DNA from 2 places in the Peptoniphilus indolicus genome. Region 1 is predicted to be linked to the other one. Evidence: a T-box and tRNA genes for the amino acid it is inferred to sense, from the RefSeq annotation. Region 1 holds a T-box; the other holds one or more tRNA genes.
The links. A T-box is a leader RNA that pairs with one kind of tRNA and senses whether it is charged. The one in region 1 lies ahead of serS (serine--tRNA ligase), so its partner is inferred to be a tRNA-Ser.

Region 1 (15,459 bases):
AAATTTTAACTATATTTTAAACTCATTTTACTTTTATGTATTAACTAAATATTATCATAATATAGCTTTATTTTACAGCCTTATCACTTGCTATTATAATTCAACTTGCTTAGCTAATTTTATTTATGAGTAGAAATTAAAAAGAAATATTTAGGGAGGTTTATTTATGAAATTATATTATGCACCCGGAACTTGCTCTTTAGCTTGTTGGATAGCACTTGAATGGGCCGGCGCTGATTATGAAGTTGAAAAAGTAGATTATGCATCCGAAGAATATAAAAAGATAAATCCATTGGCAACTGTGCCTGCTGTTGATATAGGTGAATCTCGTATGATGACTCAAGCTGGAGCTATTCTCCAATATATCGCTGAAAGATATCCTGAAAGTAATTTAGGTAGCAATGAAGGAATTGTAAATCATTTTAAATTTAATGAAACCATTTCTTTCTTAACAGGAGATTTTCACCCTGCTTATTGGCCGTTGTTTAGCCCTCAAAGATATACTACACTCACTGACGAAAAAAGTATTGAAGCAGCTCGTGAAGCTTCATTTGCAAGAATAGACCGTGTTATGACACACCTTGACAATTTGATCGGAGATACCAACCATATCTATCAAAATAAACTTACTGTACTCGATGCATACGCATTTGTAATGGCTCGTTGGTCTGTTAAAACCCCTAAGCCATGGAGTGAATATCCTAATGTTGCAAGATTTATGGAAGCTATGCAACAAGATGAAGCAGTTAAAAAATTTTTAGAATTATCTAATAAATAATTTTACAACTCTATAAAATTTATAAACAAATAGGAAATCTATTAACAACTTTAGATTTCCTATTTTAATTTAAAATTTTTATTTTGTTTAGCCTTTATAGCCTAACTAATATATTTTTTATTTAGCTCTATAATATCTGTTAGGGATTTATTCCCCAACAGATATTATAAAGCCAAAAATAAGCTCAGCTGAGCTTATTTAATTTCTTATTTTACAGGAACTATTTTGTCTTTTCCACCCATATACATTCTAAGTGGTGCTGGAATTTTAACTGAACCATCTTCTTGTAGCATATTTTCTAAGAAAGCTATTAACATTCTTGGAGGTGCGACTACAGTGTTGTTAAGTGTATGAGCAAGATAAGTTCCATCTTCTCCTCTCAATTTAATTCCAAGACGTCTTGCTTGAGCATCTCCCAAATTTGAACAAGAACCTACTTCAAAATATTTCTTTTGTCTTGGAGACCAAGCTTCAACATCAACAGATTTAACCTTCAAATCTGCTAAATCTCCACTACAACATTCCAAAGTTCTAACTGGAATTTCAAGACTTCTAAAGAAATCTACTGTGTTTTTCCAAAGCTCATTATAGAAATTCATAGAATCTTCAGGTTTACAGATTATTACCATTTCTTGCTTTTCAAATTGGTGAATTCTATATACGCCACGCTCTTCAATTCCATGTGCTCCAACTTCTTTTCTAAAGCAAGGTGAATAAGATGTCATTCTCAAAGGCATTTTTTCTTCATCTGTGATTGTGTTTATAAATTTACCAATCATAGAGTGTTCTGAAGTTCCTATCAAATATAAATCTTCGCCTTCAATCTTATACATCATATTTTCCATTTCAGCAAAACTCATAACCCCTGTTACAACTTCTGACCTAATCATAAAAGGTGGAATATAATATGTATATCCCCTATCAATCATAAAATCTCTTGCATAAGAAAGAATTGAAGAATGAAGTCTTGCTATATCTCCTCTTAGATAATAGAACCCTGCACCTGAAGTATCTCTTGCAGCATCCAAATCTATTCCGTCAAAGCTTTCCATTATTTCAACATGATATGGAACTTCATACTTAGGAACTACCGGTTCTCCAAATCTTTCAACTTCAACATTTTCTGAATCGTCTTTTCCAACAGGAACACTTTCATCAATGATTTGAGGAATTACAAGCATTCTCTCTTTAAGTTCTACTTCATATTTTTTAGTATCTTCTTCAATTTGAACAAGTGCATCATTTATTTCTTTAACTTTAGCTTTTGTAGCCTCTGCTTCTTCAATTTTCTTTTGAGCCATCAATGCTCCAATTTCCTTTGAAATCTTATTTCTTTGAGCTCTTAAATCATCACCCTTAATTTTTTCTTGGCGAAGTTTTTCATCAATCTCTATTACTTCATCTACAAGTCCTAACTTTTCATCTTGAAATTTCTTTTTTATGTTTTCTTTTACCAATTCAGGATTTTCTCTTAAAAATTTAATATCTAACATTTTCTCACCTTTCTTAAAAAATAAAAAGAGCCTTCTCAATCCCAAAGGGACGAGAAGACCCGCGTTGCCACCCTAATTAGTCTACAAATAGACTCTCTTTAAAACAATAGACTCAAAGGCGGATTCAGTTGCCCTCGTTATTTACTCACACCAAACGTAAACTCTCTAAAAACTCGGCACAACTTACTATTCCTCATCACTGTCCTATAAAAATTAAATTAATTATATCATTTTATAAAATTCTTTTCAAATACTAAGAATTATTTTTTCTAATAGTAATTAAATCTCTTAAAATTATAATTATGCTAAAAGGTTTTATTAAATTTTTACAAGTGTTAAAATACTTCTGGAGGATTTTATGAAAAATAAATTATTAATACTTATATTTCTTTTTGTGGTTATATTTCCCATCAAATCTCTTGCAGCTTCTACAATTGGTTTGGAAAATAGTCAGGGCGAATATATGCATTATGAAAAAGCAATTGTAACTAAAACTTCTGAATTCAGTAAAGTTGACAGCTTTGGAAATAAAGAACAAACAGTTGAAGTTAAATTTCTGACTGGAGAAAACAAGGATAAGACAATTGAAGTGAAAAATTCTATTTCCACTCAATTGAATAGTAACTTGGATTTAAAAATAGGCGATAAAGTTTTGATTCTTGAAAATAAAGATGCCTACGGTGAAACAATATATAGCATATCAGACCACTTGCGTACAGATTATCTATATATTTTGGCTGCATTTTTTATACTTTTTCTTTTATTGATAGGTAGAAAAAAAGGTGTCCTTTCAATAATATCCTTGCTTTTTACTCTTGGAATTATACTCTTCGGAGCAATTCCTATGATTATAAATGGACATAGCCCGGTTACAATGGCTGTTTTGAGTTCAATTTTAATTTCAATTTTCACAATATTGATAGTTGCCGGCTTTAGCAAAAAAAGTTTATGTGCAATACTTGGCACTTGCCTCGGAACTATCTTAGCAGCACTCATAGCTTATTTTGTTGGAAATAAATTACATCTCACCGGTCTTTCAATGGACGAAACACAAATGTTATTATATCTTCCAAACAATCTAACCTTAGAGCCAAAAGAATTGCTCTTTGCCGGAATAATTTGGGGGTCTCTTGGAGCTGTGATGGACGTTGGAATGAGCATCTCTTCAGCGATATATGAATTATCAATAAATAATAAAGACCTATCGTTTAAAGAGCTTTTGAATTCAGGAATGAATGTTGGAAAAGATATTATGTCAACTATGAGCAACACTTTAATTTTAGCCTACCTTGGAAGTGCTCTTCCCCTAATACTGTTGATGATGATATTTAATCAAAGTAATTATAAAATCATAAATTTAGATGTGATTGCAACAGAAATAGTTCGCTCGATCTCCGGTAGCATTGGATTGTTATTTACAATTCCAATAACCGCTATCTTAGCAAGCTATTTTATGCAACAAAATAAAAAATAAATACATTTAAAAAGCAACCATATATCGGTTGCTAATTTTATTATTTAAGTCCTTCGTAAAGAGTTCCCTCTTTTTCATCAATATATCTATCTGCACTAAGAGCCGCTATAGCCCCATCTGCAGCCGCTGTAACAACTTGTCTGATATTTTTAACTCTTATATCTCCAGCCGCAAACACACCCTCTATATTAGTTCTCATTTCTTCATCAGTCTTTATATATCCATTTTCAAGTTCAAGCTTATCTTTGAATATTTCTGTTTGAGGAACATATCCTATAAACACAAATAGTCCAAATGGCTCATTAGGTTTTATATTTGTAACTTTACCTGTCTTTAAATTCTTAATCACTATCTCATTTACTATTTTGTCGCCTTTTACTTCTTCAATAGTACTGTCCCATATAAAGTCTATCTTTTCATTTGCAAAAGCTTTTTCTTGCACAGCTTCAGTAGCTCTTAATTTGTCTCTCCTGTGAATTATATGCACTTTCTTAGCAAATCTTGTTATAAAAAGAGCTTCCTCTACAGCAGAGTTTCCTCCGCCCACTACATACACTTCAAGGTCTTGATAAAATGCCGCATCACAAGTTGCACAATAAGATACACCTCTACCGCTAAATTCTTCTTCCCCTTTAGCACCCATAGGTCTTGGAGATGCTCCTGCTGCAATTAGTAAAGTCTTGCCTTCATATTCTCCAAACTTACCAACTACTTTTTTAGTTTCTCCTTCAAGTTCAACTGATACAACTTCATCCATTGCAAACTCACACCCGAATTCTTCCGCTTGGGCTCTCATAGTCATTCCAAGTTCCATACCTGAAATATTTTTAATCCCAGGATAGTTTTCAACATCAACAGTATTAGCTATTTGGCCACCTTCAATACCCTTTTCAATTATGAGTACATTTAAACTGGCTCTTGAAGCATAAATACCTGCTGTCAATCCCGCAGGACCTGCTCCCAATATGATTAAATCGTACATTTTATCCCTCTTTCTATTATAAACTCAATTTTTATTAATATTCTTCTTACTTTAAATACCCATAAATTAACTTAATAATTCACACCCCCGCTCAGTTTTTGTTATACTTAAGTTGAGGTGAATTAAGTGAATAATTTAATAGAACATTTAAATCCAATTAATGCTAATATTATATCAATTATGTTGATTATCAGTATTTCAATATTGCTAAAGAAATCTTTTAAAAACAATATAAGAAAAGAAGTAGAAATGCCTAAGATAAATTTAACCCCAGCTCAAATAAGCTCACTGGTGTTTGGAAATATGAAATTTATAAAATCTTTAACTGCAACACTACTTTGCTTAAACGAAAATAAAAACATAAATCTAAACATTGGCACAAAAGATTTTTCCATAGATTTTTTAACTGATGAAAACTTAGAGAAGCCCGAAAAATATCTTATACAATTCTTTAAAACTATTAATCCCAAAAATATAACATCAAAAGATATTTTACGAGAGAGAAAATCTGCGCCCGACGACTTTAATAAATCTATGCAAAAATATTTTGATTTAGTCGAACAATCGCTATATACTAAAAATTTGAAAAAGAAAAATAATATAAAAATTCCAGCGCTAATTATTTTAATAGCTTTGATGTATTTGATAGTCGCTTTGATTTTAACATACTATAAGGGATTTTTAGCTTTAATTGTAATTCCACTTTCACTGATACTATCTTTTAACCAAACTAAAAAAATATTTGAAAAAACTCCACAAGGAGAAAAACTTCACGTTGAATATCTTAAATTTGTAGAAAACTTTGAAAATAAAAAGATTAATACATCTTCTCTTACTACAAAAGACATTATTAATCTAATCGCATTAGATGCTAAATCCGAACACATAGAGTCTATACTAAAATTAAATAACATTGACTCTTCAAAATATACCACACTGTTTGAAACTAACAACTTTATTTTCGCAGACAAAAAGAGTAGATAAAAACCTACTCTCTTTTTATTATCCAATTAAGTCTTTTAATCTTCCAGTCAACTTATAATTTACTTTCTTTAAATCCTTTAAATCACATGAACCAGTAAGCGCCATACTTATTCTAGTTTTTTCCATCAACTCAGTTAAATATCTCAAAGTGTATTCATATCCGCCATGCACCAAGTATGATAATATCTCGCCACTTATTCCAACCAAGTCAGCTCCCAAAACCAAACTCTTTAATACATCAAGAGAATTTTTAACTCCACCTGAGGCAACTATAAACAAGTCATCAGGTTTGTCCTTTACATTTTCTATAAGCGCCATTGCAGTTGGTATCCCCCAACCATATAATTCTGAAACATCTGTATCAGGAGTTCTAAGATTTTCAACTTCAAAGAAATTAGAGCCTCCAAATCCAGCTATATCGATATTTCTAACTCCTACAGAATACAATCTATCAGCAACTTCTCTAGAAATTCCAAAGCCAACTTCCTTGACAATTACAGGAACCTCAACAGCTTTTACGATATCCTCTATATTTTTTAGAACATCTGTAAAATCTCTTTCACCTTCGTCCATAGCAAGTTCTTGTGCTGGATTTAAATGAATTTGAAGTCCATCTGCCTTTATCAAATCAACAGCAAATTTGGCGTCTTCTGCACTTGCATAACCACTTATATTTGCAACTACAACACCCTCATCGCCCATTATTTCTCTAACACATTTAAAACTATTAGAAGCATCTTCATCTTCAAGCGCTATAGTTTCAGAACCTACTGCCATAGGAATTTTAAGTTCCTTTGCAAGCTTAGCTAAATTTTTATTTATATCTCCCGAAAATTCAGTTCCGCCAGTCATTGCATTAATCATAATTGGAAAAGAAATTTTCTTGCCTAAAAATTCCATAGTCGTGTCAATTTTATTATAATCACAACACGGTAGTGCATTATGATAAACGAAAACATCTTCAAAAAGTGGGTTTCCCTTATAGGTACTTCTCAGATAATTTTCTACATGTTCCCTCTTTCTATACTTTCTCATCTCAACATCTCCCATCAAGGATAATATAACATTCGAGTAAATCTTATTCAACCAAATCTCTATGATTTACTTCAACAGAATATCCAAGCTCTTTTAACTTCAAACCTATCTCATTAGTTATAACAACAGACCTATGAAAACCACCAGTACAACCAATTCCTATACTCAACACGCTCTTGCCCTCAGCTATATAATTTGGAATTAAAAACTTTAGCATATCAATGCACTTAGTTAAAAATCCACTGGTAACCGAATGTGACAATACAAATTCTTTTGTCTTATCATTTTCTCCTGACAATTTTTTTAATTCAGGTATATAGTAAGGATTTGGCAAAAATCTCACATCAAATATTAAATCACCATCTAATAAAATCCCATTTTTAAAACCAAAAGAAGTAACCGAAATTTTTAAAACTTCATCAATTTTTAAATCTACAATTTCTAACATCTTCTCTCTAAACTGCTTCATGGATAAATCAGAAGTATCAATTATATATTCAGCTTCTCCTCTTATATTCTCAAGCATCTTAGCTTCTTTTCTAATACCATTTAAAATAGACTTGTCTAGTGGATGAGGTCTACGCTTTTCCTTGTATCTATTTACAAGCACTTCTTCCCTTGCATCTAAAAATAGTAATTTATAATTTATGTTTTGAGCCTTAAGTTCCAATAAAGACTTTGAAAAATCTTCAAAAAACTCTCCACTTCTAACATCCACCACAACACAAACCTTACTCATGGTGTCAGATTTACAAGCCATTTCTGCAAACTTAGGCACCAAAGCCGGCGGTAAATTATCCATGGCAAAGTAACCCAAATCTTCAAATACATTTAAGGCTCCGGACTTACCTGAGCCGCTCATTCCGGTTATGACAAATATTTCCATTATCTTCCCCCAATGTATTTTACTTCTCTCTTTAACTCAACACCAAACTTTTCCATTACAATTTTTTGCACTGTATCTATCAAATCTTTAACATCTTGACTTTTAGCATTGTCAAAATTAACTACAAAACCACTGTGTTTAGTGCTTATCATTGCACCACCAACTCTAAGACCTTGTAGCCCTGAATCTTGTATCAACTTTCCTGCAAAGTATCCAGTAGGTCTTCTAAACGTGGACCCGGAACTTGGCATTTCTAAAGGCTGTTTGTCAATTCTTCTCTGCATTAACTCGTCCATCTTCTCAAAAATTTCTTCTTTATTTTTTTCAAATAATTCAAATTCAACCGAAAGAATAATATAATTATTTCTTTGAGCAATACTGTCTCTGTAAGCAAATTCCATTTCAGAATTGTTTAGCTCAATAACATTTAAATTGTTGTCAATCAATTTAACCTTGCTCACAACATCCTTTAGCTCTCCGTCATAAGCACCGGCATTCATTATAGCTCCGCCACCTACAGAACCGGGTATCCCATGGGCAAATTCCATACCACCAAGAGAATTTTCCCCCGCAAAAATTGCAGTGTCTCTTAAAGTTGCTCCAGCCCCTGCAATGACAGTCGTGCCTTTTAAAGTAATCTTGTTTAAAGTATCTCTTAAAACTATTACAAGACCGTCAACTCCCGAGTCATCAATCAAAACATTTGAACCGTTGCCAAGTAAAGTTACTTTAATACTCTTTTCTCTAGCAGTTTTAATGGCTTCAATTAAAGACTCTTCGTCATTTGGAATTAACAAAAACTCCGCCGGACCTCCAATCTTAAAAGTTGTATATTTATCTAAATTTTCTTCTCTATAAAAAGAACCAAAATTTTTAAATGAATTCATTTTACACCTCATTATAATTATACTATAAAATTCAAAACTATTAGATATAAAAAATAGAAATAAATCTCAAATTTATTTCTAGAATAAAAAAAAGACCTGAACTTTCCACTCAGGCCTTAAAATTAATTTAATTATTTAATTTCTTCTTTAAGTGCTTTCTCCTTCTTGATGATGTCAACAAGTTTAGGAACTATAGCGTTGATATCTCCAACAACTCCAAGGTCAGCTACATCAAAGATTGGTGCATCTTCAGTCTTGTTAACTGCGATGATAAGATCAGAATCTTCCATACCGGCTAAATGTTGGATAGCTCCAGAAATACCCATTGCAAAGTAAAGTTCCGGTCTTACAGTCTTACCTGTTTGTCCTACTTGACGGTCTTTTGCAATCCATCCAGCATCTACTGCAGCTCTTGAAGATGAAATTTCAGCATCAAGTTCTCTTGCAAGTTTATCAAGTTCATCAAATCCCTCCGGACCACCAAGTCCACGACCACCGGAAACTAAGATATTAGCTTCAGTGATATCTTTCTTCTTAGATTCACTCTTCTTGATTTCTCTGATAGTTACGTTCATATCAGCAGCAGTAAATTCTACTTTCTTTTCGATAACTTCTGATTTAGGGTTATCTACAGTAACTGATTGCATAACTCCAGGTCTTACAGTCGCCATTTGTGGTCTGAAATCTTCACAAATGATTGTAGCCATGATGTTTCCACCAAAAGCCGGACGAGTCATAAGTAAGTTCTTAGACTCTTCATCTATATCAAGTTTAGTACAGTCAGCAGTAAGTCCAGTGTGAATTCTTGCAGCAAGTCTTGGTGCAAGGTCACGACCAATTGAAGTTGCTCCATAAAGAACAATTTCAGGTTCATTTTCTTTGATTACTTCAAAGATTGCCTTTGCATAAGGTTCTGTTACATATTCCTTTAGCATTTCATCTTCTACTACTATAACTTTGTCTGCTCCATGTTTAAAAAGCACTGGTGTTTCAGACTTTACACTTTCTCCAAGAAGAATACCTACTACTTCTTGTCCAAGTGCATCAGCCAGTTCACGAGCTTTTCCAAGAAGTTCTATACCAACTTTTTGAATTTTGTTATCTCTTTGTTCTATAAATACGTATACATCTTTTGACATTTCACAAGCTCCTTTAGATAATGTACTTTTCTTGAAGTTTAGCTACAATTGCTTGAGCTGCTTCATCAGCTGATAAATCTTTTAAAAGTACGCCTTCGCCCTTACCTTGTTTAGGGAATGACTTCTTAACCTTTGTAGGTGAACCCTTTAGACCGATATTAGCTAAATCTAAGTTTTCTTTAATATCTTCTAATCCCCAAACTTTAACTTCTTTTTGGTAAGCTTCATATATTCCACCAACAGTCATATATCTTGCGCTTGCCGCTTCAGCTAAAGCTGTAATCAAACATGGCATTTTAACATCAATGATGTGATATCTATCTTCAAATTGTCTTTGTACAGTAACTGTGTCTCCGTTTACTTCTACGTTTTCAGCATAAGAAACTTGAGGAATTCCAATATGTTCAGCAATTTGAGGACCAACTTGTGCAGTATCCCCGTCAATTGCTTGACGTCCTGTTATGATTAAATCATACTCAAGATTTTCAAGAGCTCCAGCTATAGTACAAGATGTAGCCCAAGTATCAGCTCCACCAAAAGCTCTGTCAGATACTAAGATTGCTTCATCAGCTCCCATTGCAAGTGCTTCACGAAGAGCAACTTCAGCTTGAGGAGGCCCCATTGAAAGTACAGTTACATGTACATTTTCAGGGTCATTATCTTTAATTTTTAAAGCTACTTCAAGTCCCGCTTTATCATCAGGATTTATAATACTTGGTACACCATCTCTAATAAGAGTATTAGTTACAGGATCAAGTCTTACTTCGTTAGTGTCTGGTACTTGTTTAACACAAACAACTATTTTCATCTTTAAATAACCTCCTTAGTTTACACCCATCCATGAAGAAACTACCATTCTCATAACTTCAGAAGTTCCTTCATAGATTTCTGTAATCTTAGCATCTCTCATCATTCTTTCAATTGGATAGTCTCTTGTATAACCATATCCACCGAATAATTGTAAACAACGTCTTGTTACATCAGATGCTGCTTCAGATGCGAAAAGCTTACACATTGCAGCTAAGTGAGAATATGCTTCTTTATTTTGTTTAGCGCAGGCAGCTCTGTAAACTAAAAGTTGTGCTGCATCTGCTTTAGTTTTCATATCAGCTAATTGGAATTGAGTGTTTTGGAATTGAGAAAGTCTCTTACCAAATTGCTTTCTTTCCTTAACATAATCAACAGTTGCGTCAATAGCTCCTTCAGCGATTCCCAGTGCTTGAGAAGCGATACCGATTCTACCTCCGTCAAGAGTTTTCATAGCAACTTTAAATCCTTTGCCCTCTTTTCCAAGTAGGTTTTCTTTAGGAATTCTACAGTTTTCAAAAATCAACTCACAAGTTGAAGATCCTCTGATACCCATTTTGATTTCAGGTTCCCCAACTCTAAATCCAGGAGTTCCTCTTTCTACTATGAAAGCCGAAATCCCACGATTTCCTTTAGATTTATCAGTCATTGCAATTACTATAAAAGTATCGGCAAATCCTGCATTTGTTATGAATATTTTTGTTCCATTAAGTACATACTCATCTCCATCAAGAACAGCTGTTGTTTGTTGTCCTGATGCATCAGTACCAGCTCCCGGTTCAGTTAAACCAAAAGCTCCAATTTTCTTCCCACTTAATAAATCCGGTAAGAATCTTCTCTTTTGTTCTTCTGTACCGTTTTCAAAAATAGGAGCACAGCAAAGTGATGTGTGAGCTGAAACTACAACGCCTGTTGTTGCACATTTTTTAGAAAGTTCTTCAACAGCCATAGCATAAGCTAAGTAGTCTCCCCCTTGTCCACCGTATTCCTTTGGAAATGGAATTCCGAAGAAACCATATCTAGCAAGTTTCTTTAGATTTTCCTTTGGAAATTCTTCAGTTTCATCTACCTCTTGTGCAAATGGTTCGATTTCATTTTCAGTAAAAGAGCGGTACATTTCTCTAAGAAGTAAGTGCTCTTTGTCCATTGTAAAATCCATTTAATATCCCCCTTAATATAACGTGGTTAATACGTGTTAATAAAATAACACACTTGAGTACAATTATAACATTCTTTGTTAAAAATACAACAATGATTTTTAGAATACAATCCGAAAATTTGATTGCTATCTTAACTCTTAATTAGAGTTTGAAATATGTATCGTGTTCTCTGACACTTAAAACTAATCAATAAATCACAGTTCTCTTCTACAAAATAAATGTATAAATTTTTCCCTTTACAAGAATAATAACATACCTCTTATATCATCTCAATAAATAAAATATAATTTACAAATACCGTTTGTGGTTACTGCTTTTTAATTTTACTTTACAAAAATTATTCTCTACATTATACTTAATTTGTAAGAAGTTTACTCTATAAGTTATATAAAAATTGGGAGGTACACATGAAAAGATTCTTATTTCTCAATATTATTCTATTACTTATGTTTTTCAACGTAGTTTTTGCAAATTCAAATGTATCTACAGAAGAATATAATCTTAATAACATTAGCTTTGTAAGTTTTAATCCCGGTTAGGAAATCGTTCCCTTCGTTGTAGATGCATGTCCTGGTAGAGGTTCTCATACCATGATTAGTAATGGTTGGGGTAAATTGATTGAAGTAGACCGTTATGGAAATAGACGTACTATCTTCAATGGAGCTGCTTGGCAATGCAAATATTGTAATGAAGTATTAGTAACTGAATTTGATCCTTTACTTACAGGATATGTTGGTAAATATTGTATGCGTTCAAGATGGGATGTGAGTTCGTTAAGTGACATAGGGACTATTATGGAGGCACCACCGGAATCTATAAGATTTACTAATGGAGCGACTGTTCCAAATTGTCATCTTTATTATTGATTATGAAAATAAAAAATATTCTTATACTAATTTTCACAATGCTAGTTCTAATTTCTTGCTCTGGCAAAAATAATGAAAATTTGGTTGATGATTTTTTAACTACATATTTTAATCAAGCTAATTATAGTGAGACGGAATGGCAAAAAATTGAAGAAATCATCAGTTCCAAAGATAGTCATAAAGTCTTAGAGCCTTTCAAAGAATTTTTGACCGATAAAGCTCTGGACAAATTCGTAAATTCCCGTGTAATACCATGTTTCTATTTAAAAGATATGAATATATCTTATAAAATAGGTAGCTTTGAAAAGTCTGATGATGGCCTTACTGTAGAATTAGTATTAAATTCTAATGATAAAACTATATCTTTCCCATTAAAGTTTCAATTTAAAGATGGAAAGATAAATTGGTTTGACTACGCTACACTTATGAAAAATATACAGCAACTAAAAAAGCAATCGGTTTGAGTTCCGATTGCTAATTTTTTAATTTTCAACTTTTAGTTTTAATTTCTCATCTTCTATATCTACTTTAACTTTAGAATTTTCATAAACTTCGCCTTTTATAATAAGCTTTGAAAGTTCTGTTTCAAGAGTAGATTGAATATATCTCTTTACAGGTCTTGCTCCGTATTGTGGAGAATATGACGCATCTAAAATAAATCTCATTGCTTCATCTGTAACTTCTATTTCAATATTTCTATCGGCAAGCTTGCTTTCAATATGCTCTACAGTTTTCTTGATGATTTCATAAATTTGTTCCTTAACCAAAGGTTTAAACAATACAATTTCATCAACTCTGTTTAAAAACTCAGGTCTAAAGCTCATTCTCATTTGAGAGTCAACTGCATCTCTTGCCTCTTGTGAAATTTCTCCGTCAGAATTTATTCCGTCTAACAGATATGATGAGCCTATATTTGAAGTCATGATTATAACAGTATTTTTAAAATCAACTGTCCTGCCTTGGTTATCAGTAAGACGTCCATCATCTAAAACTTGTAATAAGATGTTGAATACATCCGGATGTGCCTTTTCAATTTCATCAAATAAGACAACACAATACGGCATCCTTCTAACTGCTTCAGTGAGTTGTCCCCCTTCATCATAGCCTACATATCCCGGAGGAGAACCTACAAGTCTTGATACAGAGTGTTTTTCCATGTACTCACTCATATCAATTCTTATCATATTCTTTTCATCATCAAATAAAATTTCAGTTAGTGCCTTTGCAGTTTCTGTCTTACCAACTCCAGTTGGCCCTAAGAATATAAACGAACCTATTGGTCTGTTTTCTGACTTAAGCCCCGCACGTTGTCTCAACACAGCATCTGAAACAGCTTCAATTGCCTCGTCTTGTCCAACAACTCTTTGATGTAGTATATCTGACATCGATAACAACTTATCCCTTTCAGTTTCAGCAAGTTTTTCAACAGGAATTTTAGTCCATCTTGAGACAACATGAGCAATCTCTTGGTCAGTTACAACTTCTTTGACCATAGAAGACTCAACTTGATTTTGAGCTTCTTTCTCTCTTAACTCTTCTTCCAACTTAGGAAGTTCTCCGTATTTTAAAACTGATAGTTTTTCAAGATTGTACTCTCTCTCAGCTTTTTCAATTTCATACTTAACTTCATCTATCTTGCTCTTTAAATCTTTTACTTTGTCTAAAGATTGCTTTTCACTTTCCCAAGTTGCCTTTAAATTATCAAACTCTGACTTTTCCTCTGAAAGTTCTTTTTCAAGCTCTTCAAGACGTTTTTTAGAGTAGTTGTCTGTCTCTTTTTTAAGCGCTTCTCTTTCTATTTCAAGTTGTAGAATTCTACGTCTTACATCATCAATTTCAGTTGGCATTGAGTCGATTTCAGTTCTAAGCATTGCACAAGCTTCGTCCATTAAATCAATAGCCTTATCCGGTAAAAATCTATCTGTTATATATCTATCAGAAAGTGTCGCAGCAGCAATTACAGCTGAATCTGCAATTCTAATTCCGTGGTAGATTTCATATTTTTCTTTCAAACCCCTTAGAATTGAAATTGTATCCTCAACAGTTGGCTCTTGAACCATAACTTTTTGAAATCTTCTTTCAAGTGCAGGGTCTTTTTCAATATACTTTCTGTATTCATCAAGAGTTGTAGCCCCTATTGCGTGAAGTTCTCCCCTTGCAAGCATCGGTTTTAAAAGATTTGAAGCGTCCATCGCTCCTTCTGTCTTACCTGCTCCGACTATATTGTGAATTTCGTCTATAAATAGGAGTATCTTTCCATCAGATTTCTCAACTTCAGAAAGTACAGCCTTTAATCTCTCTTCAAACTCTCCTCTATACTTTGCCCCTGCAACTAAAGCCCCCATATCAAGAGATATTATAGTCTTATCTTTCAATCCTTCAGGCACATCTTTTTTTACAATTCTTTGAGCCAAACCTTCAACAATTGCAGTTTTACCAACCCCCGGTTCACCAATTAAAACAGGATTGTTCTTTGTACGTCTTGAAAGAATTCTTATAACATTTCTAACTTCTTCATCACGTCCGATTACAGGGTCCATCTTTCCTTGTCTTGCCTCAGCTGTCAAATCTCTTCCGTATTTTTCAAGAGCGTCGTAAGTGTCTTCAGGATTGTCAGTTCTTACGTGTTGATTGCCCCTTATCTTTTGTAGCGCCGCTAAAAAAGACTCCTTAGTTATATTAAATTTTTTTAAACTTTCACTTGAATTAGTATTTTTAAGACCAAGTAGCGCCAAATAAATGTGCTCTACTGAAACATAATCATCTTGAAAATTATTGGCAATCTCTTCAGAATCAACAAGAGCCTTGCTTATATCTTTAGATGAATATACAGTTCCTGATTGCTTAGGAAGTTTTGAAATTTTATTAATCAGCTCATTCTTAAAAGCACTAGTATCTACTCCCATATACTTCAGTATCCTCGGTATTAAACCATCTTCATCATTTACCAAACTGTAATTCAAATGAA
Region 2 (15,459 bases), 340 kb from region 1:
TGAATTTAAAAATGTGACTTTAAAATATGCAAAAGATACAGTTTTGAATGGAATTTCAATGAAGTTTGAAAAAGGAACAATAAATGTAATAACAGGCAATTCAGGTTCAGGCAAGAGCTCTATTATGAAACTGATAAACGGAGTTATACCTCACTTTACAAAGGCTTATTTTAGTGGAGAGATACTTTTTAATAAGAAAAACATCTATGAACTGGACATAGCAAAACGGAGCGAAAGTATATAGACGGTGTTTCAAAATCCTAAAAGTCAATTTTTTTCAATAGACAGCTTTGATGAAATAGCTTTTGCGTTAGAAAACAGAAACATTCCGAGGAAGAAGATAATAGATACAATTGAAGAATATTCGACTCTGTTAAATACAAAACATCTACTAGGTAAAAATATTTTTAAATTGTCAGGAGGTCAAAGACAGCTAGTAGCTATAACGGGAGTGGCCGTTATGGATGGAGAAGTATATATTTTTGATGAACCTTCCTCGTCTTTGGATGGAAGTTCAATAGATGAATTCAAAAATGTGATAGAAAAGTTACGAGACATGGGCAAGATAATTATAGTAGCTGAACATAGGTTATATTTTTTAAAAGAACTCATGGATAAGCTCTACATCCTGAACAAAGGGAGAGTTACAGAGTTAAATAAAGACGATATAAGAGAAGAAACTGTATCTACATATGAACTTAGAACTCTTGAAAAAATAGTTAAAGAGAATGTGGACTGTGAATGGAGTAAAACGAACGTCTATGAAAAGCATGCTCCACGTGGAGCATTGGAGATGCGAGACTACAAGTATTGGTATGAGAGAGGCAAAGTTTTGTTCGACATGGATTTGTCGATTGATAGAGGGATAAATTTTATAGTTGGAGAGAACGGAATAGGAAAGACAACTTTTATAAGGAGTTTGTGCGGCCTTAATAAAAAATTTAAAGGAAAGACATTTTACAATGGAGAGAGAATAAAAAGACCACAGGATTATATTTCACTGGTCATGCAAGATGTGAACTATCAAATTTTTACAGAAAGTGTTTGGGAAGAACTCTCTTTGGCGACCGAAGATAATTTAAGTAAGGAGAGAGTGCTAAGAGTTTTAAACTTATTTGAAAAGAAAGACTCTCACCCACAAAGTTTATCGGGCGGAGAAAAACAGAGGTTATTAATTGCAAATGCTATTTTATCGGACAAGCCAATAGTGGTTTTAGACGAGCCGACGAGCGGGTTGTGCAATAAGACCATGAAATCTGTTGTAAACCTTTTGGATATGCTAAAAGAACGAGATAAAATTGTTATAGTAGTTACGCATGACTTTGAATTTATTAAAAATTCAAATGGTAAAGTTATAGAATTTGTGCATTAAATAAGGGCTATGCTTTGTTGCGTAGCTCTTTTTTATGAACAGTGCAATAGAAAAAGGTAATTAGTAAATATTGTATAGTTTTAGTATAATGCTATTATTAACATAATGACAATAGGAGAGACTTATGACAGAAAAACACTTATCTAAATATCAAGTTGTGGGAGGAATATTTTTATCAATTGTATGCTTAGTTATAGCGCAATTAGCAGCAATTGGAGTGGGAAGGATAGTAGTGAAGATAGGTATTCCAAATGCAGTAGCAAATATTTTCACGGGAGTAATATCTATTGTTTTAATATTAATAAATTTGAAGGTATTAATTGAAAAAGTACTTAAATCAACTTTGAATGAATATAGGATATGCCCAACTAATATGAAATTAAAGTATGTAGTTATAGGGTTTCTTATGGTTATTTTTGTAATAGTACTATTAATTACTACAGGTGCAGAATTTAAAATAGGAAATGCGACAAATAAACTCGAGATAATAACGGCTTCAGTATTCTTTTTTGGAATTGCAACAGGGATAGCTGAGGAGAGTATATTTAGAGGAGTAATACTTGGAATTTTGGAAAAGAAACTAAATAGAAAATGGGCTATTTTAATACCGTCAGTTATATTCGGAGGATTACATATAATTGGCAGAGACTTGGATATTATAAGTATAATTCAATTAATGGTTGCAGGAACTTTTGTTGGGATATTATTTTCTCTAATAACTATTGAAAGCAATAGTATTTGGAATAGTGCCATTGTACATAGTATATGGAATATAGTATTTATTGGTAAAATAATAAATATAGGTATATCAGAAAATCCGGAATCTATTTATAATATAGTTTTATTGTCAAAAAACTTATTGATTACCGGTGGGGATTTTGGAGTAGAAGCTTCTCTACCATCAATTTCGATATATATAATTTTTTCTTTAGTAGTATATAAATTGTTAAAAAATAATGATAGATATTTTCAAAATTGAGATACAAATAAAAAAGGGCGAGATGATCGCCCTAAAATTTTAGAATGTGTTGTAGTGTATTTTTTCGTCAACTTCAAAATCTTTTCTTTTTCTAACTCTTTCGTTTCCATATCCAACAGGAATCATGCAGACGGCTTTTAAGTTTTTAGGGAAGTTTAGGAAACTTTTTAAGTAAGCCTGTATTTCTTCTCCGTTAGATGCTTCACCTTCTTTTAAGTTTACCCAACAAGTATTAAGCCCTTCTTCTTGAGCAAGAAGTTGGAAATAAGCTGCAGAAATAGCGCTCTCTTCAACCCAAGTTGTAGTGGTTTCAGTATTTGCAAGGATTACTATAGCCATTGGAACCTCAGCTATGTATTTTGTTGAGAAAGAGCCGACGTTTGAAAGTTTTTCTAAAATTTCTTTGTCAGTTACAACTAAAAACTCAACCGGCCTTGCGCTCTTATAAGATGGCCCCATAAGTGAATATTTTAATAAATCTTTTACTAATTCTACATCTACAGAATTTTCTTTATATTGTCTAATACTTCTTCTCTCTTTAATTAAATCTTTTAACATATTTCACCTCATATTTATTTAATTCTCATTATTTATACCAAAATAAATATTTTCATAAACCTTTAATGCCATGATAAATAAAAAATTAAAAAAATACAAATTTAAATCAACATTTGAATGAAAGATTAGAATGTATAGATTAGTTTAACATAAAAACAACAAAAAATGAAAACGTGTTTTCAAAAAAATAGAACTAAATTAATCTGGGTAAATTACAAATATTTTTCAAAAAATATTTATGAAAAGGCTTGCAATATGTTTCGTAAAGTGCTATCATTATATTGTAAATATCCTGAGTAATGGATATTTCAATCATCTTTTTTCTTCCCAGCTATACATAAAAAGACATCTAAATTGGATGTCTTTTTGATTTTTAGAGAAACTTTAGAAAAGTTAAAATATAAATAAAGATTAAGCTTAGAAAATGTTAGTTAATATGAAGTGATAGTTAAACAACTAGGGATGTATTTGGATAAATTTGAAGTAAGAATTACTACAGAACAAGATATTTTTGAAATTTGTAATTGGAGATATGAAGAACCTTATGACGTGCATAATTATCCGGAATTTGAAATTTTAAGGGAGCAAGAATGGGGAATTTTATTTAAGGAGACAAGAGAAAGAGAGTTTCTGTCTCTATATAAAAATAGAGAATTAATAGGTAATTTCAGATTTATAGAGAATGAAAAAAATGTAATTCTTGGACTATCTTTAAAGCCTGATTTTTGCGGCCAGGGATTTGGTAGTAAATTTATGAGAATTATATTGAAAGAGTATAATAATAGATTTGAAGATAAAAATTTAATTTTAAAGGTTAGGGAATTTAACAAAAGGGCTATTAAATTATATAAAAATTCAGGGTTTATAATAATTGGAAGTGAAATTAGAAATATAAATGGAGAAAACATTAAAATGCTTATAATGCAATATAAAGCTAATTAGGAGTTTAAGTTATATGAGAATTTCTAATTAAATTTATATAATGATATGTTTATGATTTATACAGAAGTTAAACAAAAGGACGCATATATAATATGACGTCCTAAAGTTAAATTATAGTTTTTAAAATTGGCCGCGAACGGAAACTTCCCCTGAAGAAAGTGTCATCAGTTTACTATCGTCTGTTTGGACTATTAAATTTCCCTTTTCATTTATATCTTTTGCAATGGCTTCGTACTTAGTTCCGTTGAGTTCGAAATTTACATATCTTCCGAGTAAAAGAGAATGAGATTTATATTCGGATAATATTTCTTCGTCAGGTTTATAATAAAGAGCTTTGTAAAACTCATTTATTACTTCGGCGACAAGTTCAGATCTAAGTAAATTTTCAGCATACAGAGAACCTGCAATAGGACTTAATTCGTCTATAAATTCTGTTGTGAAATTTATGCCGATTCCTGTGACTATAGAGTGAACTTTCTTAGATTCAAAGTCTATGTCAGCTTCAGTTAGTATTCCACAGATTTTTTTGTGGTTTAAAAATATATCATTCACCCATTTTATTTCAGGTTTTTTGTCCGTAGTCTTTTCAATTGCCTTAACAATAGAGACGGCTGCCTTTATAGTGACTAAGTCAAATGAATTATATGAAAAATCTTCTTTAGGGAAGAATACAATAGAAAAATAGACTCCAGTTCCCTTAGGAGATTTAAAAGTTTTTCCACGACGACCTCGTCCGGCAGTTTGTTCATCAGAAACTAAAACTGTGAAATTTGAAAGATTTTCAGAATTTAAAAGGCGCTTTGCCTCTGTGTTAGTTGAGTCGATAGTTTCATAAACTCTGACATCACTTTCTTTTATTTCAGAATCTAAGTAGTTTATAATTGCCCACTTATCCAACTTATCAGATGAGTTATCCAATTTATACCCTCTGTTGGTTACAGAACTGATATTATGACCATCATTTTTTAAATTTTTAACAGCTTTCCACACAGCCGTTCTAGATACACCAAGTTGAAGAGCTATGCTTTCTCCAGACATATGGATATCTCTATTTTCTTCGAGTATTTTTAAAACTTTATCTTTAGTTGACATTTAATCACTTCCTAATAAAATTATAGTTTATTTTTGTAATTAGGTAAACAAACTTTTCAATTTGACAATAGCTTGCAAAAAATGTAAAATGAAAGTCTAAACATGTGGAGAGATGGTCGAGCTGGTTTAAGGCGCGTGCCTGGAAAGTGCGTATGCCCCATAAAGGCATCGGGGGTTCGAATCCCCCTCTCTCCGCCATCCATGATAGACGGGGAATTAGCGATGCCTTGTAACCTGCAATTCGCTATAGCAGGGTTGAATTCCCGTTCAAGGATTTTTGTTTGTATAGCCTGCCCCAAGCAAGTGGCGGTGACGATAGGGTCCCATACAATGTATACTTGTGAATCGTGTCAGGTCTTGACGGAAGCAGCACTAAGCAAGTTCATGCGTGTGTTATGGGGGTGCCTTATCTGAGTTAACTACTTGGGTACCGTATGTGAACAATAATTCGAAAGCGGGTTCATGGTACATATTAAAATCAACCACCTATAGGGGTGGTTTTTTTGTGTGAAATTTTAAAATTTAAAGAAAATATTCAAAGCTTCCAAGAAATAGTTAACCAATATAAACAAAAGAATTTATTTTAGAATTGATTTAAATTTTACAAATAGGAGTAATAATATTTTTCAATTATAGTGATTTTTTATGAATTTATGCTATAATATTGTAGAAGTTAATACAAATTATCATTTATACGCTGTTAATGATAATAGATAGGAGAAATATTATGTTGAGTTTATTAATGGCTCCGATAGATAAGGAGTTAAAAATATTAAAAGTTAAGTCTAATAAACTTCCAACGGATTCACAGGCAAAGCATTTAAACAATCTTGGATTTATAGAAGGTTCAACTCTAAGAGTTGTAAGTGAGAACAATGGAAATTTAATTGTAAATATTAAGGGTGCTAGAGTTGCAATAGGAAAAGACATAGCATCAGCATTTATGGTAGGGGAGTTACAATGACGCTAAGAGAAGCAACAGTAGGAAGTTATTATAAAGTTAAAAAGATTAATGGAGTCGGTCCGTTAAAGAGAAGAATTATGGATATGGGAATAACTAAAGGAGCAGAAATTTACATAAGAAAAGTGGCGCCACTTGGAGACCCCGTACAAATTAACATAAGAAACTATGAACTCAGTATAAGAAAAGAAGATGCTGAGCTTATTGAAATTGAAGAAATGTAATTATAACGGGAGGAAAGAATGGCATATACAATCGCATTAGCGGGTAATCCCAACAGTGGGAAGACTACGCTTTTTAACACGCTTACAGGTTCTCATCAATACGTTGGAAACTGGCCGGGTGTAACAGTAGAAAAGAAAACAGGGGAATACAAAAAAGATAGGGAGATATTTTTTACGGACCTTCCAGGAATTTATTCGCTATCTCCATATACACTAGAGGAAGTTGTATCAAGAGATTATCTATTAAATGAAAAACCTGATGCAATTATAAATGTAGTTGACGCATCAAATATAGAGAGAAATCTTTATCTTACAACACAACTTTTAGAGCTTGGAATACCTACAGTAATAGCTTTAAATATGATGGACGTTGTAAGAAAGAATAAAGATAAGATTGACACTAAAAAACTTGAGAGAGAACTTGGCTGCAAGATAGTTGAGATATCTGCGCTAAGAAATGAAAATATAGATGTTCTTGTACAAGAGGCTATAAAGATTTCGGAAAATAACTACAGCATTAAATTTTCTGAAGGTGTTGAGAAATATCTTGTGGAAATAGAAACTATGTTGCCAAAAGTTTCAAATGATACAGCTAAGAGATGGTTACTTATAAAATTGTTTGAACTTGATAACAAATTAATTGAAAAATTAAATTTAACACAAGGGCAAATAGATAGATTAAATAAGATAGCAGAGGAAGCTGAGAAAGAATATGATGACGATACTGAGGGTATCATAACCGATGAAAGATACTCAGCTATCACTGATATGACAACAACAGCAGTTAAAAAGGGAACAGTAGGCCTTACTACTTCAGATAAAGTAGATAGAATTATAACAGATAGATTTTTAGCGATTCCAATTTTTGCAGGGCTTATGTATGTTATCTACTACATAGCGATAAAAATCGTTGGCGGACCAGTAACAGAGTGGGTAAATGAAGCTCTATTTGGTGGATTTATAGCTAATGGAGCTACTGAATTTCTTGAATCAATGGAAGTTGCGCCTTGGCTTGTATCTTTAATAGTTGATGGTGTAATAGGCGGAGTTGGTGGAGTATTAGGGTTTTTACCTATAATAGCGACTCTATTTTTCTTGATATCACTGTTAGAAGATGTTGGATACATGGCGAGGATTGCCTTTATATTAGATAAAATTTTCAGAAGATTTGGACTTTCAGGGAAGAGTTTCATTCCTATTTTGATTGGGACGGGATGTTCAGTTCCAGGAATTATGGGTACAAGAACTATAGAAAATGACAATGATAGAAGAATGACTATTGCAACGGCATCATTTATGCCTTGTGGTGCAAAAACTGAAATTATTGCCATGTTTACAGCTGTGTTAGGGGGACATTTTTGGTATGGACCTCTTTGGTACTTTGGAGGAATTTTAGCCGTAATAGTTACTGGTGTAATTTTGAAAAAGACAAAGAGATTCCATGGTGACCCGGCGCCATTTGTAATGGAGCTACCTCAATACCATTTCCCATCTATAGTTAATTGTCTAAAGGCTACATGGAATAGATGTAAGGCGTTTATAATTAAAGCTGGAACAGTTATCTTGCTATGTACTGTGGCCATTTGGTTCTTACAAAATATTTCAATTCACGGAGATTTCTTGGATTGGGAATCTGAGTCAGTAGATTCTATTTTGTCATTCGTAGGTAAGAAGATAGCAATTGTATTTGCTCCACTTGGATTTGGAGAGTGGAAAGCAGCGGTTGCAACTGTGCTTGGTTTAGTTGCAAAAGAAGTTGTAGTAGGTACGTATGGTGTAGTTGCTGGAATTGGAGAAGTTGGGGCAGATGATCCGGGTCTAGTACCGTTGATTCAACAAAACTTTACAACCGTTTCAATTATTTCATTTATGTTCTTTAACCAATTGACAATACCTTGTTTTGCGGCAGTTGGGGCGATAAGAGAAGAGATGAATGATAGAAAATGGTTCTGGTTTACAGTTGGATACCAAATATTATTCTCCTATACAGTAGCGCTTATGATATATCAATTCGGAAGAGTTTTAGTAATGCATGAACCGGCTAATTTTATGACGGCAATAGCAATTGTAATCTTGGCTGTATATCTATATCTTTTATTTAGACCTAATAAATATAAAGACATAAAAGGAGTACAAGCCAGGTCAGTAAAGGAGTAAGAAGATGAATGTTACAGTATCTACAGTAGTAGTTTTGGTGTTACTTTGCGTGGCTTTAGGCTTTGCGATCAAAAGAGTTTTTTCAAAGAAGTCAACTTGTGATTGTGGAAGTTGTAATAGCAATTGTTGCGGAAATCCACACGGAGAGCATAAAGACATTTATTGATTTGATATGTATGATATAATATCTTACAGAGAGTAAGTATTTTAAAGGCCTCGAAAGAGGTCTTTTTAAATGGCAATATTTACAAGAATTTAGTTTTTTTATATAATCATTCATAAGATATTAAACGGCAGTTGTCGTATAGATAGATGAATGACCTAGCTTTATAATCATTTACAGGGGGATTAGAATTATGGATAATGTCAGAGTTAGATTTGCGCCAAGTCCAACAGGATATCTACATATCGGAGGACTTAGAACAGCGCTTTACAATTACTTATATGCAAAGAAAAATGGTGGACAGTTTATTCTTAGAATAGAAGATACAGATAGAACAAGATTTGTAGAGGGAGCAATTGAAAATTTAATAGACTCTTTAAAGTGGGCTGGAATTGACTACGATGAAGGAGTTATGGTTAAAGACGGCAAAGTGGTAGAAGTTGGAGAAACTGGGCCATATATTCAATCTCAAAGACTAGATATTTATAAGAAATATGTTGATGAACTTATAGAAAAAGGATATGCATACTATTGTTTCTGTTCAAAAGAAAGACTTGATAAAGTAAGAGAAGAGCAGAAGATAAAAGGTATGGTTCCCAAATATGACGGATTCTGCAGAGATATACCACTAGAAGAAGCTAAAAAGAGAATTGAAGCCGGAGAAGAGTATGTAGTCAGATTAAAATTGCCAAGAAATAAAGACATATCTTTTGAAGATGCGGTAAGAGGTAGAGTTACAATCAATACAGATGAAATTGATGACCAAGTTTTAATGAAATCAGACGGATTTCCAACATACCATATGGCAGTCGTAGTAGATGACCATTTGATGGGAATAACTCACGTGGTAAGAGGGGAAGAGTGGTTACCATCAACACCAAAACATGTATTTTTATACGAAGTACTAGGCTGGGCAGCACCTACATTTGTACATCTACCAACAGTTTTGAATAAAGATCGTAAGAAGCTTTCAAAACGTCAAGGAGATGTTTCAGTAGAAGATTTTAAAAACAAGGGGTATTTACCCGAAGGTTTAGTAAACTACTTAGCGCTTGTTGGTTGGAGTAGTGAAGATGGAGAAGAAATCTTCACTCTTGATGAGATGGTAGATAAGTTCACTTTTGAAAGAGTTGGAAAGAGCGGCGGTATTTTTGATGTAGAAAAATTGAACTGGGTAAATGCTCACTATATTAAACAATATCAAACAGAAAAGATAGCAGAACTTTCAATGCCTTTTATGGTGGCAGAAGGACTTATGACAGAAGAGGAAATGAAATCAAATTGGGATTGGTATGTTCTTCTAATTGAAACGGTTAAAGAGAGTTTGAGTAACTTAAGTGAAGTGCCTGAAAAAGTTAGATTCTTATTTGGAGATTTAAACATCACAGAAGAAGAGGCAAAAGAAGAACTTGCAGGTGAACAAGTACCGGATTTAATAAAAGCATTTGAAGATGAGTTAAGTTCTATAGAAGAAGTTGACCAAGAATTTGCAAATGGAGTTATGAAAAAAATCCAAAAATCTACAGGAATAAAGGGGAAACAACTCTTCATGCCTATAAGGGCAGCCATTTCTGGAAATGTTCACGGTCCTGAACTTAAGAACATCATCTATTTACTTGGAAAAGAACAACTTTTGAAGAGACTTGACGAAGCAAAAGCGTTTAGAAAATAAATGCTTTTGTATTTAAGGTATGGCGATTAATCGGCGTACCTTTTTTTAGAATTTTAAATAAAATCTACAAAAAAAGTATAAAAAACATTGATAATAGGTTTCAAACAAAATTTTAGGGGGTATACTTAACGTGTAAGTCATAAATTACAAATAATATTCTTAAAAAAATTAAGAAATAGATAAATTACTTAAGGAGGAAATATGTCATTAATAGGAAAACAAATACCAGAATTTAAAGCAAATGCTTATAATCCAAAGAAAGAAGAGTTTGTAACAGTATCAAATGAAAACTTAAAGGGGAAGTGGAATGTAATTATGTTCTACCCGGCAGATTTCACTTTTGTATGTCCAACAGAACTTGAAGATTTACAAGAACAATATGCAACACTTCAAGGATTAGATACAGAAGTATATTCAGTATCAACTGATACACACTTTGTTCACAAGGGATGGCATGATCATTCTGAAGCTATAAGCAAACTTGAATACACAATGATTGCTGACCCTTCTAAAGAAATTGCAAGAAGCTTTGAAGTTCTTGATGAAGAAGCAGGAATGGCACAACGTGGAACATTTATCGTAGACCCGGACGGAGTTGTACAAGCTTGTGAAATCAACGCAGATGGAATCGGACGTGACGCAAGCGCACTAATCGATAAGATAAGAGCAGCTCAATTCGTACGTAACAACCCTGGTCAAGTTTGCCCGGCAAAATGGAAAGAATCAGGAAAAACTTTAACTCCAGGACTAGACCTAGTAGGTAAAATTTAATGAGTCTTGATGTTAATTTGAAAAATCAATTAGCACAATATTTACAACTTCTTGAAAAAGAAGTTGTAATTACTTTATCGGTGTCTAATGATGAAAATTCAAAAGAGGTTAGAGATTTTGTAACTGAAATTTCAGAAATGTCAGATAAGCTTAGTCTTAAAGAGGGAGAATTGGAATTCAAACCAAGTTTTTCACTTAGCTCTAAAATGAGCGAGGGAGTTGTATTTGCCGGTGTGCCTTTGGGACATGAATTTGAGTCTTTCGTTTTAGCGCTTTTACAAGTTGGTGGAAGAACTCCAAAAATTTCTGAATATGAAATAAACAGAATCAAAGCGATAGATAGAGAACTAAACTTTGAAACGGTAGTTAGTTTAAGTTGCCATAACTGTCCTGATGTTGTACAGGCATTGAACATAATGTCAGTTTTAAATCCTAATGTAAAACACACTATGATAGAAGGCGGAATGCACAAAGAGCTTGTTGAAAAAAGAGGAGTGATGGCAGTCCCGAGTGTATTTTTAAATGGTGAGGAATTTGCAAATGGACGTATGACATTAGAGCAAATTTTAGATAAAGCCGTTGGAGAATCCGCACAAGATAAATTTGAAGGGGTTGAACCCTTTGACGTCTTAGTAATCGGCGGTGGTGCAGCAGGTGGTGCAGCAGCTGTATATGCAGCGCGTAAGGGCATTAGAACTGGAATAGTTTGCGAAGAATTCGGTGGACAAGTTAAAGAAACTCTTGGAATTGAAAATATAATAGGTACATCATATACTGAAGGACCTAAATATATGGAAGAAGTTAGAGCTCACGTCTTGAGCTATGATGTTGCATTGATGGAAAATGCAAAAGTCGAAGATGTAGTGCCTGGGGAAATGATTACTGTTGTAACAAATAAAGGTGAACTTAAATCCAAAACTGTAATCATAGCGACAGGAGCAAAGTGGAGACTTATAGGAATACCTGGAGAAACAGAACTTAGAAATAAGGGTGTTGCATATTGTACACATTGTGATGGACCACTTTTCAAAGACAAGAAAGTTGCGGTAATAGGCGGCGGAAACTCAGGTGTTGAAGCTGCGATTGACTTAGCTGGAATGGCTAAGGAAGTACTACTTTTAGAATTCCTGCCAGAATTAAAGGCAGACGAGGTTTTACAAAAGAGATTGAAATCACTTTCTAATGTAAAAATAGTAACTAATGCACAAACTTCTGAAATAAAGGGAACAGAAAAAGTAGAAGGTATTACTTATACTGACAGGATAAGTGGAGAAACAGTAGAGTCTGAAATAGACGGTTGTTTCATACAAGTTGGATTAGTTCCAAGTACAGAGTGGCTTGGAGATAGAGTTGAAACAAATAACCACAAAGAGATTGTTGTAAATAGAGAAGGCGCAACAAATGTCGAAGGGATATTTGCAGCAGGAGATTGTACAGACACTGCATTTAAACAAATTATAATTGCAGAGGGAAGTGGAGCAACAGCAGCTTTAGGTGCATTTAATTATTTAATGAGAAAATAGATAGACAAGGCAGGTTTAATTCTGTCTTGTTTTTTATATATCATGGGTTAAAGAAGTTAATCTATAGAATTCTTAATGAATTAGATAGATTGATTTAATATGGTTGTGTGTTAGAATAAAAATATAATAAAATCGAAAAAATGTTTTATAAAATTGAATCAAAGGACATATTAAAGATGGAATAGTTTATGAAAATGAACCTATTGAACCAGATATAAATATAAGTATAGAACAAAGCTATGAGATTTTACTTAAGTGGCTAAAAGAATTTAAGTAATAATCTAACAATTTAGCTTATTCGTAATATTAAAACGCACAATAAAAATAATACTTTAGGAGGGTCTATGAAAAAAATAATTGCAAGTACATTAATCTACTGGAGTGTGTTGAGTTATTATATTTTTATAGGTAAAAAACATATATTTAAGTATTTTACGCCCCAAGAAAAAAATGAATATATTTTTAGAGCTGTCATAATTTATTTTTTGTGTATGTTTATTGGTGGTATAGTTAATCATTTTTACAATAAGAGAAAGATGTGAATCCAATTTTAAAGGTGGGGTTTTTTAATTTCAATATATTATTTATAAACTATTGACTGAAGGAGTGTATGTGATATACTCTTAGTGGGAACAAAAAATGACAAGCGGGACAAAAGGTGCGAATATGAATTTAGAATTTTTAATAGAGTTTGTGCCTGAACTTCATGATTTGTTTATAAAAAGATATGAATTACTTAAATATATAAGCATAAATGGAAGAGTGGGCAGAAGGACAATTGCACAAGGTATGGACATCTCTGAGAGAGTTGTTAGAGATGAAATTGAAAAGCTTAAAGCTCAAGATTTTATTGCTGTTTCTTCTTTCGGTATAGAGATATTGGAGAAGGGAAGTAAGTTCATAAGTGAATTGAGTTCTGTTTATCGTGAGATGAACAGTTTACGTTCTCTAAGCATTGAAGTTGAAAAGTGTTTGGGTGTTAAGAGTGTGTTCATTGTTGAAAGTGGCACTCATGCTGAGACGGTGAAGAACTTAGGCGCTCAGGCGGCAATTGTATTTGAAGATCACATCTCTAAAGGGGAATTGATAGGTGTGACTGGTGGCGAGACTATCTATAGTGTTTCGGAGTCTATCGTATCGAGAGATGAAAAATTTGATGTGACAGTGATTCCGGCCAGGGGTTCTGTTGGTAGCCAAGCTAGATTTCAAGCTAACACAATTGCATCCAGAATTGCAAATAAATTAAATGCGAAGTTACAACTTTTGCCTATACCGGAGACTGTTTCGAAGCAGGCTATGGAAATTTTCTTAAGCGATAGTGAAATGAGAGAAGCTTATGAGATGTTAAAGAGTTTAGATGTTTTGCTGTTTGGTATAGGTAGAGCTGATGTTATGTTGGCAAGAAGGGGTATAAATGAAGAGAAAAGTTCGAAAGTTTTAAACTGTGGAGCTGTGTCTGAAGCATTTGGAAATTATTTTAATTTAAAGGGAGATAGAGTTTATTCTCAAGAGAGTGTCGGCATAAGTTTGGATAAGTTTTTAAGCATACCTAAGATTATAGGTGTTGCAGGTGGGGTTGAAAAAGCACAAGCTATTATAAGTATTTCAACTCTTAGACCTGATATGGTTTTAGTTATAGATGAAAGTGCAGCGCACGAGATTATTAAGGAGGTAAATTATGGCAGTTAATGTAGCTATTATGGGATTTGGAAGAATAGGTAGAGATGTTTTAAGAGGTTGGGCTCTTAGAGATGAAAAGAGTTTTAATATTACTCACATAGCTGATTTAAAGGCGAGTGAAAAGATAAAAGAACACGCTCATTTATTTAAATATGATTCAGTATATAGAAAATTCCCTGGCGAAGTTGAAGTTGTAGAAGATGGATTTTTAGTAAATGGAAATAAGGTTACAGTTATCGATGGAAAGTTACCAAGTGAAATGAACTGGGGAGAATTAGGGGTTGATATAGTAATTGAATCAACTGGTGCATTTACTGAATATGCAAAAGCTCACGGACACATCGAAGCTGGTGCTAAAAAGGTTATTATTTCTGCTCCTGCAAAGGGAGATGTCAAGACAATAGTAATGGGAGTTAACGATTCAGAATATGACAGTGCTGTTCATGATGTAATTTCAAATGCTTCTTGTACAACTAACTGTTTAGCTCCTGTAACAAAAGTTATTCTTGAAAACTTTGGTATCGAAAGAGGAATCATGACAACTGTTCATGCGTATACTAATGACCAAAAAATTCATGATGCTCTTCATAAAGATATGAGACGTGCAAGAGCAGGAGCTGAAAATATAATTCCTACAACAACTGGAGCAGCTCAAGCGGTTGCAAAGGTAATTCCTGAAGTTGAAGGAATTTTAACTGGTATGGCAATGAGAGTTCCTGTTCCAACTGGTTCTGTAGTTGATGTTACTTTTGAAATTTCTAAAGAAGCTACTGTTGAAGAAATCAATGCAGCTATTAAAAAGGCTTCTGAAAATGAATTAAAAGGAGTTTTAGCATACACTGAAGAAGATATAGTATCTTCTGATATAGTTGGAGATCCTCATTCTTCAATCTTTGATTCACAACTTACAATTGTAAAAGACAGACTTGTGAAATTAGTTTCTTGGTACGACAATGAATGGGGCTATTCACAAAGAGTTGTTGATTTAACAGATAAAGTTAGCAAAGGACTTTAAGTTGAGATAAATTAGCGGAAGCTTTTTGCTTTCGCTTTTTCTTATGGAGGAAAAATGAAAAAGACTATAAAAGATTTAGATTTAAAAGGAAAGAGAGCGGTAATAAGAGTTGACTACAATGTGCCACTAAAAGATGGAAAAGTTACTAATGATGCCAGAGTAAGGGCAAGTCTTGAAACTATAAATACAGTTTTAGCGGCAGGAGCATCAGTAGTTTTACTATCTCATCTTGGAAGACCTAAAGGAAAATACTCTGAAGAGTTTTCTTTAAAACCGGTTGTGGGAGTTTTAGAAAACCTAATTGGTAAAAAAGTTAAATTCATCCCAGATGAAGAAGTTGTTTCAGATAG

Region 2: it has a tRNA-Ser gene. The T-box ahead of serS (serine--tRNA ligase) is inferred to sense a tRNA for this amino acid. The anticodon was not compared.

The regions. Positions count from the first base shown of each region.
Region 1 covers NZ_UGTH01000001.1:227,461-242,919, forward strand. Annotated here, with positions in the region: gene DYE58_RS01270 (glutathione S-transferase family protein) at 167-778, shown strand; gene serS (serine--tRNA ligase) at 985-2,271, opposite strand; T-box leader at 2,314-2,480, opposite strand; gene DYE58_RS01280 (YibE/F family protein) at 2,630-3,745, shown strand; gene trxB (thioredoxin-disulfide reductase) at 3,786-4,727, opposite strand; gene DYE58_RS01290 (DUF2207 family protein) at 4,854-5,711, shown strand; gene fni (type 2 isopentenyl-diphosphate Delta-isomerase) at 5,730-6,746, opposite strand; gene rapZ (RNase adapter RapZ) at 6,790-7,632, opposite strand; gene murB (UDP-N-acetylmuramate dehydrogenase) at 7,632-8,519, opposite strand; gene DYE58_RS01310 (electron transfer flavoprotein subunit alpha/FixB family protein) at 8,651-9,658, opposite strand; gene DYE58_RS01315 (electron transfer flavoprotein subunit beta/FixA family protein) at 9,672-10,466, opposite strand; gene DYE58_RS01320 (acyl-CoA dehydrogenase) at 10,482-11,624, opposite strand; gene DYE58_RS11505 (hypothetical protein) at 12,033-12,164, shown strand; gene DYE58_RS01325 (hypothetical protein) at 12,216-12,491, shown strand; gene DYE58_RS01330 (hypothetical protein) at 12,530-12,955, shown strand; gene clpB (ATP-dependent chaperone ClpB) at 12,974-15,459, opposite strand, start outside.
Region 2 covers NZ_UGTH01000001.1:570,819-586,277, reverse strand. Annotated here, with positions in the region: gene DYE58_RS02855 (energy-coupling factor transporter transmembrane component T) at 1-3, shown strand, start outside; partial or broken gene DYE58_RS11295 (ABC transporter ATP-binding protein) at 1-484, shown strand, start outside; gene DYE58_RS11620 (ATP-binding cassette domain-containing protein) at 461-1,372, shown strand; gene DYE58_RS02845 (CPBP family intramembrane glutamic endopeptidase) at 1,497-2,351, shown strand; gene DYE58_RS02840 (nitroreductase family protein) at 2,391-2,909, opposite strand; gene DYE58_RS02835 (GNAT family N-acetyltransferase) at 3,351-3,851, shown strand; gene DYE58_RS02830 (biotin--[acetyl-CoA-carboxylase] ligase) at 3,972-4,943, opposite strand; tRNA gene DYE58_RS02825 (tRNA-Ser) at 5,050-5,141, shown strand; RNA gene ffs (signal recognition particle sRNA large type) at 5,143-5,409, shown strand; gene DYE58_RS02815 (FeoA family protein) at 5,671-5,907, shown strand; gene DYE58_RS02810 (FeoA family protein) at 5,904-6,128, shown strand; gene feoB (ferrous iron transport protein B) at 6,147-8,285, shown strand; gene DYE58_RS11020 (hypothetical protein) at 8,290-8,451, shown strand; gene gltX (glutamate--tRNA ligase) at 8,642-10,120, shown strand; gene ahpC (alkyl hydroperoxide reductase subunit C) at 10,322-10,891, shown strand; gene ahpF (alkyl hydroperoxide reductase subunit F) at 10,891-12,414, shown strand; gene DYE58_RS02785 (hypothetical protein) at 12,759-12,956, shown strand; gene DYE58_RS02780 (sugar-binding transcriptional regulator) at 13,054-14,103, shown strand; gene gap (type I glyceraldehyde-3-phosphate dehydrogenase) at 14,093-15,109, shown strand; gene DYE58_RS02770 (phosphoglycerate kinase) at 15,164-15,459, shown strand, end outside.